Regions from separate parts of the Salicibibacter cibarius genome, predicted to be linked through region 2. Evidence: predicted binding sites of a transcription regulator. Region 2 holds the regulator's gene; each other region holds the start of a gene.
The links. Region 2 encodes CtsR, which represses protease genes until heat stress. Its sites were predicted from a motif close to ATGGTCAATAAAGGTCAAACA; they were not measured.
Positions count from the first base shown of each region.

Region 1: clpP (ATP-dependent Clp endopeptidase proteolytic subunit ClpP) is a predicted target of CtsR. The motif match lies at 1,786-1,806, and genes of this name have one in related genera.
Region 3: HUG15_RS07710 (ATP-dependent Clp protease ATP-binding subunit) is a predicted target of CtsR. The motif match lies at 2,013-2,033, and genes of this name have one in related genera.

Region 1 covers NZ_CP054705.1:4,234,199-4,237,479, forward strand. Annotated here, with positions in the region: gene rpoN (RNA polymerase factor sigma-54) at 1-1,183, opposite strand, end outside; gene HUG15_RS21310 (hypothetical protein) at 1,220-1,474, opposite strand; gene clpP (ATP-dependent Clp endopeptidase proteolytic subunit ClpP) at 1,866-2,462, shown strand; gene HUG15_RS21320 (HPr family phosphocarrier protein) at 2,510-2,764, opposite strand; gene whiA (DNA-binding protein WhiA) at 2,790-3,281, opposite strand, start outside.
Region 2 covers NZ_CP054705.1:174,090-177,370, forward strand. Annotated here, with positions in the region: rRNA gene HUG15_RS00905 (16S ribosomal RNA) at 1-453, shown strand, start outside; tRNA gene HUG15_RS00910 (tRNA-Ile) at 558-634, shown strand; tRNA gene HUG15_RS00915 (tRNA-Ala) at 683-758, shown strand; gene HUG15_RS00920 (CtsR family transcriptional regulator) at 1,288-1,758, shown strand; gene mcsA (protein-arginine kinase activator protein McsA) at 1,779-2,321, shown strand; gene mcsB (protein-arginine kinase McsB) at 2,321-3,281, shown strand, end outside.
Region 3 covers NZ_CP054705.1:1,469,388-1,472,668, reverse strand. Annotated here, with positions in the region: gene HUG15_RS07710 (ATP-dependent Clp protease ATP-binding subunit) at 1-1,906, opposite strand, end outside; gene thpD (ectoine hydroxylase) at 2,792-3,281, opposite strand, start outside.

The DNA of each region.
Region 1 (3,281 bases), 450 kb from region 2:
GCTCAATCCAACAACGGATGGATTGTTTCACCATCGTTGCCGATACGTCTTCGCCGTCATTGCCGGCAACACCTTTACTGAAAAATGCTTTTAACTCATAACATCCGCGGGGTGTTTGTACATACTTCCCGTTCGTCGTGCGTGAAACCGTCGATTCATGCACGTCTGCCCGTTCCGCAATATGTTTAAGCGTCATTGGGCGCAACGCGCCGTTTTCCAAAAAACTTTGCTGATACTCAACGATTGCTTCTGTTACGGCACGAATTGTTTGTTGCCGTTGGTCAATGCTTTTCAACAGCCAAACGAGTTGTTTGTATTTGGAATGAGCGTATTCATACGTTTCTTTATTGCTTTTTTGTTGAAGAAGATCTCGATATTGACGATTCAAACGAATCCTCGGCAAGGAATCATCATTTAAAACGACCGTCCACGCTCCATTTTGTTTTTCTATATAGACATCCGGCGTGATATATTCCGCTTCACTTTCACTGAACCCTTGGGCAGGGCGAGGATTAAGGGTTTGGATAAAATCATGGGCATCTTGTATTTCTTCGAGAGTAATTTGCATTTCTTCCGCCAACCACTTCCATTTTTTCTCTGCAAACGCTTGCAAATAATGGGACACAATCGTTTCAACTACCGGGTGCTCCTCGGGAAGCGCTTGCAATTGTAACAGTAGGCATTCCGATAACGAACGCGCCCCTACGCCAATAGGATCAAGCTGTTGCAAAAGGCTGCATGATTCATGGAAACGGTCGGGGGTGATGCCGAGTTCCATTGCCGCCTCTTGTTCACTCACAAGTAAATAACCGTTTTCATTTAAATTATGGATAAAATACTCCAGATGTTCCTTGGTCTCCTCGTCATAATCAAGGATTCGAAGTTGATCAATAAGATGAGCCGTTAAACCTTGCCGACCATTTCCCAAACGATCAATGAAGGGCTCTTTCCCCTGTTCCCCACTGCTTTCTTCACGATCGTTCCAAAGCACAGGGCTATCCCGGATCACTTCATCCCTGTTCGATTCACTGACATCCAGCAATGGATTTTCTAACGCTTGTTCTTCTATATATTCAGATAATTCCAATGTAGAGTATTGCAACAAAGAAATGGCCTGTCGCAATTGCTGGGTCATTACGAGATTCATCGTTTGTTTTTGAATAAGTCCCATTTCAAGATTCATGGCGCGCCCTCCTAGTTTGTAAGCGCTTTCTATGCGTTATTGCTGTTCCAACCACGAAAAAGTTAAGCGGACGGTGTGCGTTTGCTTCTTTTGTAAATACTCGCTGTTGACCGTTATATGAGAAGGGATATGGGCTTGCACATACGTGCGATCATCCTGCAAGAAATCAAATGAACCGGTTGTTCTTAACGCTTCTGCCAGCCTTTCAAGTTCGGCGGCTGCTTCATTCGCCGCCAATTCCTGCTCCCGGGCATACAGTTCCGTTTGCTCTAAGCGCTCTTGGCCAAACATGGCATCCCCTCCGCGACTATTACAATTTTTCCCACTGTCAGAATGTATAAATTATTCGAATGATAGTATACCTTCGCCACCCTTGCGATAAGTCAAGTTTTTCTAATGTAATTATATCGCATTTAACAACCAGAAGCTAGTGGTGTTTGTCATACGATCTACTATCGGTGTAAAATTGCTTCCCGTGGATATTCTCATATTTCCCGCGGGTAATCGGTTATTTCTTTCTTCCGATACTGATCCGCATCCGGAGAAAACGGTTTGAAGTTTACGAAAAAAGGTAAATATAGTAGTGGGCAATGCATGCAATGCATTTGACCTTTATTGACCAATAAGGTATGATATGAGCAGTAACCTCATATTGCAAACGAAATGAAGGAGGATTAGATTTATGCATCTAATACCAACAGTTATTGAACAAACGAACCGCGGAGAGCGTGCTTATGACATTTATTCGCGACTGTTAAAAGACCGTATCGTTATGCTCGGATCAGGCATCGATGACAATGTAGCCAATACAATCGTCGCGCAATTGCTTTTCCTCCAAGCGGAAGATCCGGACAAAGATATCTCCCTTTATATTAACAGTCCCGGAGGGTCCATTTCCGCAGGCATGGCCATTTACGATACGATGCAGTACATTACGCCGAAGGTTTCGACCATTTGCATCGGCATGGCTGCTTCCATGGGCGCTTTCTTGCTCAATGCAGGAGAGATGGGCCAACGTTTTGCCCTCCCGAACAGTGAAATTATGATTCACCAACCGCTCGGAGGAACACAAGGGCAAGCATCCGATATTGAAATTCATGCACGTCGCATTCTGGAAATGCGGGAGAGGTTGAACAATATCTTCGCCGAGCGAACAGGCCAACCGCTCGAAGTCATCCAACGCGACACAGACCGTGATAACTTCATGACTGCACAGGAAGCACAAGAATATGGGCTCATTGACCGTATCTTCGATAAGAATGAAGGCACGGAAAAATAACTGATCCCCTTCCCCACCAAAAAACCACGCGATCTGCGTGGTTTTTTTCATTCCTCACTTACAAATTGCGCAAGTGCTTTTACTGCTTCTTCTTCATCACCGCCATCTGCCGATATGCGAATCGTTGTTCCATTGCGAACGGCAAGACTCATTACCCCCATAATGCTTTTGGCGTTGGTCTCATGTGTCCCTTTGATAAGGTTGATATCCGCATGAAAGCGATTGGCTTCCTGCACAAATAGGGCGGCCGGCCGCGCCTGCAAGCCCATTTTTAAATTCACTGTCACGTCACGCTCGATCATCGCGACCCATCCTTTCTGCTGTTTATCATCCTTGCGGCAACGATTCGCGATTGCGGATTCTTTCAGCCAATTCATCGATTTTTCGCAAACGATGATTGACCCCGGATTTGCTCACCTTTCCACTCTCTGCCATTTCACCTAGTTCCTTTAAGGTAACATCCTGGTGCTTCACACGAAGTTCGGCCATTTCACGAACTTTGGAAGGCAAACTTTCCAAACCGATTTCTCGCGCGACAAGCTCTATATTTTCCACTTGCCGCAAGGCAGCCCCTACCGTTTTGTTCAAATTTGCCGTCTCGCAGTTCACGAGTCGATTGACAGAGTTACGCATGTCTTTCACAATCCGAACATCTTCAAAATAGAGCAGTGCTTGATGAGCGCCGATAATATTGAGAAATTCGGCGATTTTCTCGCTTTCCTTAATGTAAACAATATACCCTTTTTTTCTCTCCAGTACACGGGCATCCAGATCAAACGTCGACATTAACGCCAAAAGCGACCGATTGTGTTCTTTATA
Region 2 (3,281 bases):
AGTCCCGTAACGAGCGCAACCCTTGAATGTCGTTGCCAGCATTAAGTTGGGCACTCGACATTGACTGCCGGTGACAAACCGGAGGAAGGCGGGGATGACGTCAAATCATCATGCCCCTTATGGCCTGGGCGACACACGTGCTACAATGGACGGTACAACGGGCAGCGAAGCCGCGAGGTGGAGCCAATCCCCAAAAAAGCCGTTCTCAGTTCGGATTGCAGGCTGCAACCCGCCTGCATGAAGCTGGAATCGCTAGTAATCGCGGATCAGCATGCCGCGGTGAATACGTTCCCGGGCCTTGTACACACCGCCCGTCACACCACGAGAGCCGGCAACACCCGAAGTCGGTGAGCGAACCCTTATGGGACGCAGCCGCCGAAGGTGGGGCCGGTGATTGGGGTGAAGTCGTAACAAGGTATCCCTACCGGAAGGTGGGGATGGATCACCTCCTTTCTAAGGAGCACCACGGCCCCTCGGTGAAGGGGCCGGAGGCCAAGCGCTTAGGCTTTCATTCAGTTTTGAGCGGGCAACTGCTGTTCCTACATATTTTAACAGATGGGCCTGTAGCTCAGTTGGTGAGAGCGCACGCCTGATAAGCGTGAGGTCGGTGGTTCGAGTCCACTCAGGCCCACCATCTTTTAGAAATTAGAAGTGGGAAGTTGGATCTGATATCTAAAATAATGGGGCCTTAGCTCAGCCGGGAGAGCGCCTGCTTTGCACGCAGGAGGTCAGCGGTTCGATCCCGCTAGGCTCCACCATAATCATTAATGAACACAGACGGCATTGCGGTCTTTTTTTTTATGGAATTAATAAAGGTAAGTATTTCTTGGAAACTAATGTAAAACCGCTAAATTATGCGGTTGCCTGGGTTTGTGGAAAAAGCCCTGCAAAATCAGCGTCGGTTTCGTTCATGCACGGGCTATGGACCCTGAAAGAGCCGTATTCCCCCGGTTTCGGTCGTCATGCCCGGGTCATGGAGTCCGAAGTGGTGAATCTCTCCGTGTTCAGTCACCATGAACGTTATGGACCCCGATAGCAGCTTAGTCTTTTTTATTTTCTCCTCTCCACCCTCTTTCCCTTTCACTCCTCTCAATACCGCGAATCCTTTTTTGTTTTCCGACTCAAATTTTAGTCTTATGGCATGAATCTTTTTATTTCAGGCTATCCTGTTACCGTGGATGGCGCCTTTTTAATCGGCAATGATAGTGAGGCAAGTGCTGACTTGAAAATGCAATGAATTTGTATTATATTAAAGTCAAAGATAGTCAAGGTCAGGGGGTGGGTATGATGGGGAATAACATTTCTGATGTCATTGAAAAGTATATAAAATCAATTTTAACCGAAGAAGAGCAGAATTTAATTGAAATAAAAAGAAGTGAACTTGCCAAGCACTTTGAATGCGTGCCTTCGCAAATTAACTATGTGATTCGCACTAGATTTACAGTTGAGAAGGGCTATGTTGTTGAAAGCAAACGTGGAGGCGGCGGTTATATTCGGATTACAAAAGTGCGGCATGCGGATCATCAGGAATTATGTGATCAATTAATTGATCACATTGGGAAGGCCATTGATCAAGGGACAGGGAAAAGCGTTGTTCTTCGATTATTGGAAGAGGGGGCCATTAGCAAGCGAGAAGGGAACATGATGCTTGCAGCGATCGAACGAGAGGTTATCTCTCTTCCGGTTCCTGCTCACCGCGATATGATCCGGGCAAATGTTTTGAAAGCAATGCTTTCGAGTTTAAAGTATAAGATTTAACTTAGAGGGGAAGTGGGTTCGTGCAGTGCCAGGAATGTAATCAACGGCAGGCAACCCTGCATTTCACGAAGATTGTTAATGCGGAAAAAACAGAGATGCATTTATGTGAAGTGTGTGCCAAAGAAAAGGGCGATGAGTTCCCGGGCTCAAATAGTTATTCCATTCATGACCTCCTGTCGGGTTTGTTGAATGTAGATCCAAGCACGGGGAGCGGTGCAGGTTATTCCCAGAAAGTGCAAAACGAATACGCTTTGCAATGTCCGAAGTGCAGGATGCATTACAAAGATTTTATAAACAATAGCCGCTTCGGTTGTTCTTATTGCTATCAAGCGTTTAGTGCCAAGCTTGACCCGATTCTTAAACGTGTGCATGGAGGAAATCATACACACACCGGAAAAATTCCGAAACGTCAAGGTGGCCGACTAAAGTTGCAAAGGGAAATATCCTCATTAAAAACGAAAATGCAAGAGCACATTGATCGTGAAGAATTTGAGTATGCCGCCGAGGTTCGCGATAAAATTCGGGAGTTGCAAGAAGCCAAGGAGAAGGAGGAGGGGCAGTAATGTCTCTGGAGCAATTTATCTCTAATGCCATTAGTCCGTGGATGAAAAATCCCGGCCCTGACGATGACATTGTCATGAGCACACGCATTCGGTTAGCCAGAAACCTTGAAGATTTCCCCTTCCCTTCTTCCACATCCCAAGATGCGGCGAGGGCACTTTATAAACATGTCTATGAGCGATTGTCCCAAACAAGCAAAGAAATGGTCGGGAAATTGATATGGTTGCCGATGGATGGGCTTTCAACAATTGAAAAAACCGTTCTTGTCGAAAAGCATTTAACGAGTCCGCAATTTGCAAAAGAATCTAAGCAAGGCGCTGTTGTATTGAATAACGATGAAACGATCAGTATGATGGTAAATGAGGAAGATCATTTAAGAATCCAATGTTTATCTCCCGGCTTTCAGTTATCCGAAGGCTATAAATCTGCAGATAAGCTTGATGATTGGATTGAATCCCATGTCACCTATGCGTTTGATGAAAAAAAAGGGTATTTAACGAGTTGTCCCACAAATGTGGGTACAGGTATGCGGGCTTCGGTTATGATGCACTTGCCAGCGCTTGTCACTACGCAACAATTAAATCGAATTTTGCCTGCCGTTAGTCAGTTGGGACTTGTTGTTAGAGGAATTTACGGAGAAGGCAGCGAAGCTAGAGGGAACCTGTTCCAAATTTCTAACCAGATGACGTTAGGCAAATCAGAAGAGGATATTATCGAGGAATTACGCGGCGTTGTGCTCCAACTGATCGAAAGGGAGCGAAACACCCGGCGGGAGTTGCTTAAGCATAATCAATTACAGCTTGCTGACCAGGTTCATCGCTCCTATGGTATTTTGGCAAACAGTCGCATCATAGAATCGAAGGAAGCCGGTAATCACCTGTCCACGCTTCGGTTAGGGATCGATTTGGATTTAATCCGTGGCATAGAGGGTAATATCCTTAATGAGTTGATGGTTTTAATTC
Region 3 (3,281 bases), 1.3 Mb from region 2:
CTTTTAGATCCTCGAGCATAAGATCCACGATCGTCACGAGGTGCTCGCGAGACAATTCATTGAAGCGGACGATCCCGTCGAAACGGTTGAGAAATTCCGGTTTGAAGTAATCGGTCAACCCTTCCATGGGGTTTGGCTCCTCATCATCAGCACCAAAACCTACCGTCGTTTTTTTAAACGCACTTCCCGCGTTGGAAGTCATGATGAGAACCGTATCTTTAAAACTAACCGTGCGGCCTTGGCTATCCGTGAGGCGACCGTCTTCCATGATCTGCAAGAACATGTGCTGCACATCCGGATGCGCCTTTTCAATTTCATCCAGCAAAATAATGCTGTATGGCTTGCGGCGCACTCGTTCCGTCAACTGACCGGCTTCGTCGTGTCCCACATATCCCGGCGGGGAACCAATGAGTTTGGATACGGAGTGTTTTTCCATATACTCACTCATGTCCATTCGGATCATCGCTTCACGGTCACCGAACATTTCTTCAGCTAATGTTTTGGATAGTTCGGTTTTCCCGACGCCCGTTGGTCCGATGAACAAGAATGAACCGATCGGTCGTGTTCCGCGGCGAAGGCCGGCACGATTACGGCGAATCGATTTCGCCACTTTTTCAACGGCTGTTTCTTGGCCGATCACTTGACTGTTCAAGCGTTCCGGCAAGTCGCGCATTTTTTTCTGTTCGTCTTCTTGGAGACGGCGAACCGGAATGCCTGTTTTGGCTTCTACGAGCGCTTGAATGCGGGCCACATCCACGACAGATTCATGTTTGTATTCGGACTTTGCTTCTTGTTGTTTCTCTTGTAATTGCAATTCTTCAGTGCGAAGCTTAGCCGCGCGTTCATAATCTTCTTGGCTCGTTGCATCTTCTTTTTCAATTTTGATTTCTTCCAAACGTTTGGCGATTTCACCATCGTCCATGTCACTGATGAGCAAGTTCACTTTCGAACCGGCTTCGTCCATAAGGTCAATCGCTTTATCCGGCAAAAACCGGTCTTGAATATAGCGATCGGATAGGGCGACAGATGCTTCAATAGCATCTTCCGTGTAGGTGACCTCGTGATACTTTTCATAGTTCGGCTGGATGCCCGCAAGAATTTTCTTCGCGTCTTCAAGGGACGGTTCATCAACCATGACCGGTTGGAAACGGCGTTCGAGGGCGGCATCTTTTTCGATTTTACGATATTCCGCCAATGTGGTCGCGCCGATTAATTGCAACTCACCGCGAGCAAGCGCGGGTTTCATGATATTACCGGCATCTGCCGACCCTTCTGCGGAACCGGCACCGACGATTTGATGCACCTCATCTACGAATACGATGACATCGTCCCGTTGTTGCAACTCCGAGATCAACTGCTTCATCCGTTCTTCAAATTGGCCACGTACGCCTGTGTTGGCGACGAGTGACGAAACGTCCAGCAAATAGATCTGTTTATTTTTCAACTTGTTCGGTACTTGATTTTGTACAATACGAAGGGCCAAACCTTCCGCGATTGCAGTCTTTCCGACACCTGCTTCCCCGATCAATACCGGGTTATTTTTGTTTCGGCGGTTTAGCGTTTCAATGACGCGTTCCACTTCTTGGTCCCGGCCAATAATCGGATCGATTTCTCCGTTATTGGCACTGTCGGAAAGGTTTCGCCCGAGCTCGTCGAGTAAGCCGCCGCCTTGACCGGCGCCTTGATGCGTCTGGGCATTCGTATATTGTTGACCTTGCTGCTGGCCGCCCATCGCGTTCATCATTTGATCAAATTGCGATTGGCCACTCATGCCGGTAGGCTGTCCCATGTGATTGCGAATGTCCCGATAGCACTGCTTGCAAAGATTCATTTGCTGTTGCTTCCCGTTTACATTGATTCTCATTTGAATTCGCGCTTCGTTTTGTTGGCAATGATCACATCTCATCGATCTGTTTCCTCCTTGTTCCGTTTTATTTTTGATTGTTTGTATACGTTAGTGTTTGCGCCTAAATTGACTTTGACTATATTTGACCTTTGCATACTTCTATTATAGTTTGACTTTCTTTGACTTTCAAGTGTTTTGTTTAAATTTTTTTTGGCCTTTCACCAAAATCTATAGTTGTTTTCAGTAAATGATGGCAATAACACTAGTGCAGAAGGCTGAAATAAAGATCACACCGACTACCGGAAGTCCGGATTGGGATTTCAAACCAGGGCTATCGACCGGGTAAACTGTCACTGCCCGAGTCAAGGTATCAAATACTCTCGTCAATGACCGAATATCTTCCCTCGAAGCAGGACTCCCGGTTTTCAAGAAACGGTCATGGCGACCGAAAACAAAAGTCAATCGCTCATTCGGGCGCCATGAGGCAGCCATGACGACCGAACGCTTTAAAGACAAGCCTTTTCGGTTACCATGAAACTGCTATGGTTACCGAACTCTTTTGATTCAGGCCATTACGGTCATCATAAAGCGGTCATGGCGACCGAAAACGAAAACCGACCGCTTTTCCGGTTGCCATAAGGCGGTCAATTGTCCGAGTCAGGGACCAGAAACAACAGTTGTTGACGACCGATGATCGGGTAATTAAGCCACCTTGCACTAGCCAGCAGAGGAAAAACACGGAGACTGATATGAACGAAAGCGCAGTGAGAAAACCCCGCAGAAAAAAACGAATTTCTTTTTTCTAGGAGGCTGAGCGCAAGTCCATGGAAAGCATCGTGTTTTTCCGTAGCTGTTACTATCGATCATGATTACACTATTTCTTTTTTAAATTAAAAAACAATAAAAACGCCCGCTTGCACACACCGTGCAAACGAGCGCATAGGTTTATTTCGATCCTGCTTTTTCTCTGAACGTCGGTTGCGGCTGAATCGGTTTAATCTGAGCGCGATTGGCGAGAAATTCAGGTCTGGGTTTCGCATTTCCAAACGGTTCTTCCAGTTGGTTTTCAGTCGAATTGTAGACGAAAAAGGCGTTGCTTCTCGGCAATGGTGAAATATTGCCGCTGGAACCGTGCATGATATTGCTTTCGAAGAACAGGACCATTCCGGCTTTGCCGGTTGCGCGATCGATGCGTTTTCCGGCTTTTTCAAATAGTTTGTTTAAACTTTCCGGATCGGGAACCCCGAGCTCTTGTTTTTGAAGGGACTGTTCGTAATTCGCGTCCGGCGTCTCCCCCGGACAAGACACAAACCATTGATGGGAGCCGGGAATCAGCATTAACGGACCGTTGTATTCGTAATTATCAGTCAGAATAATCGAGCAACTAACCGCACGCGGGCTCGGCATGCCGTCTTCCACGTGCCACGTTTCAAAA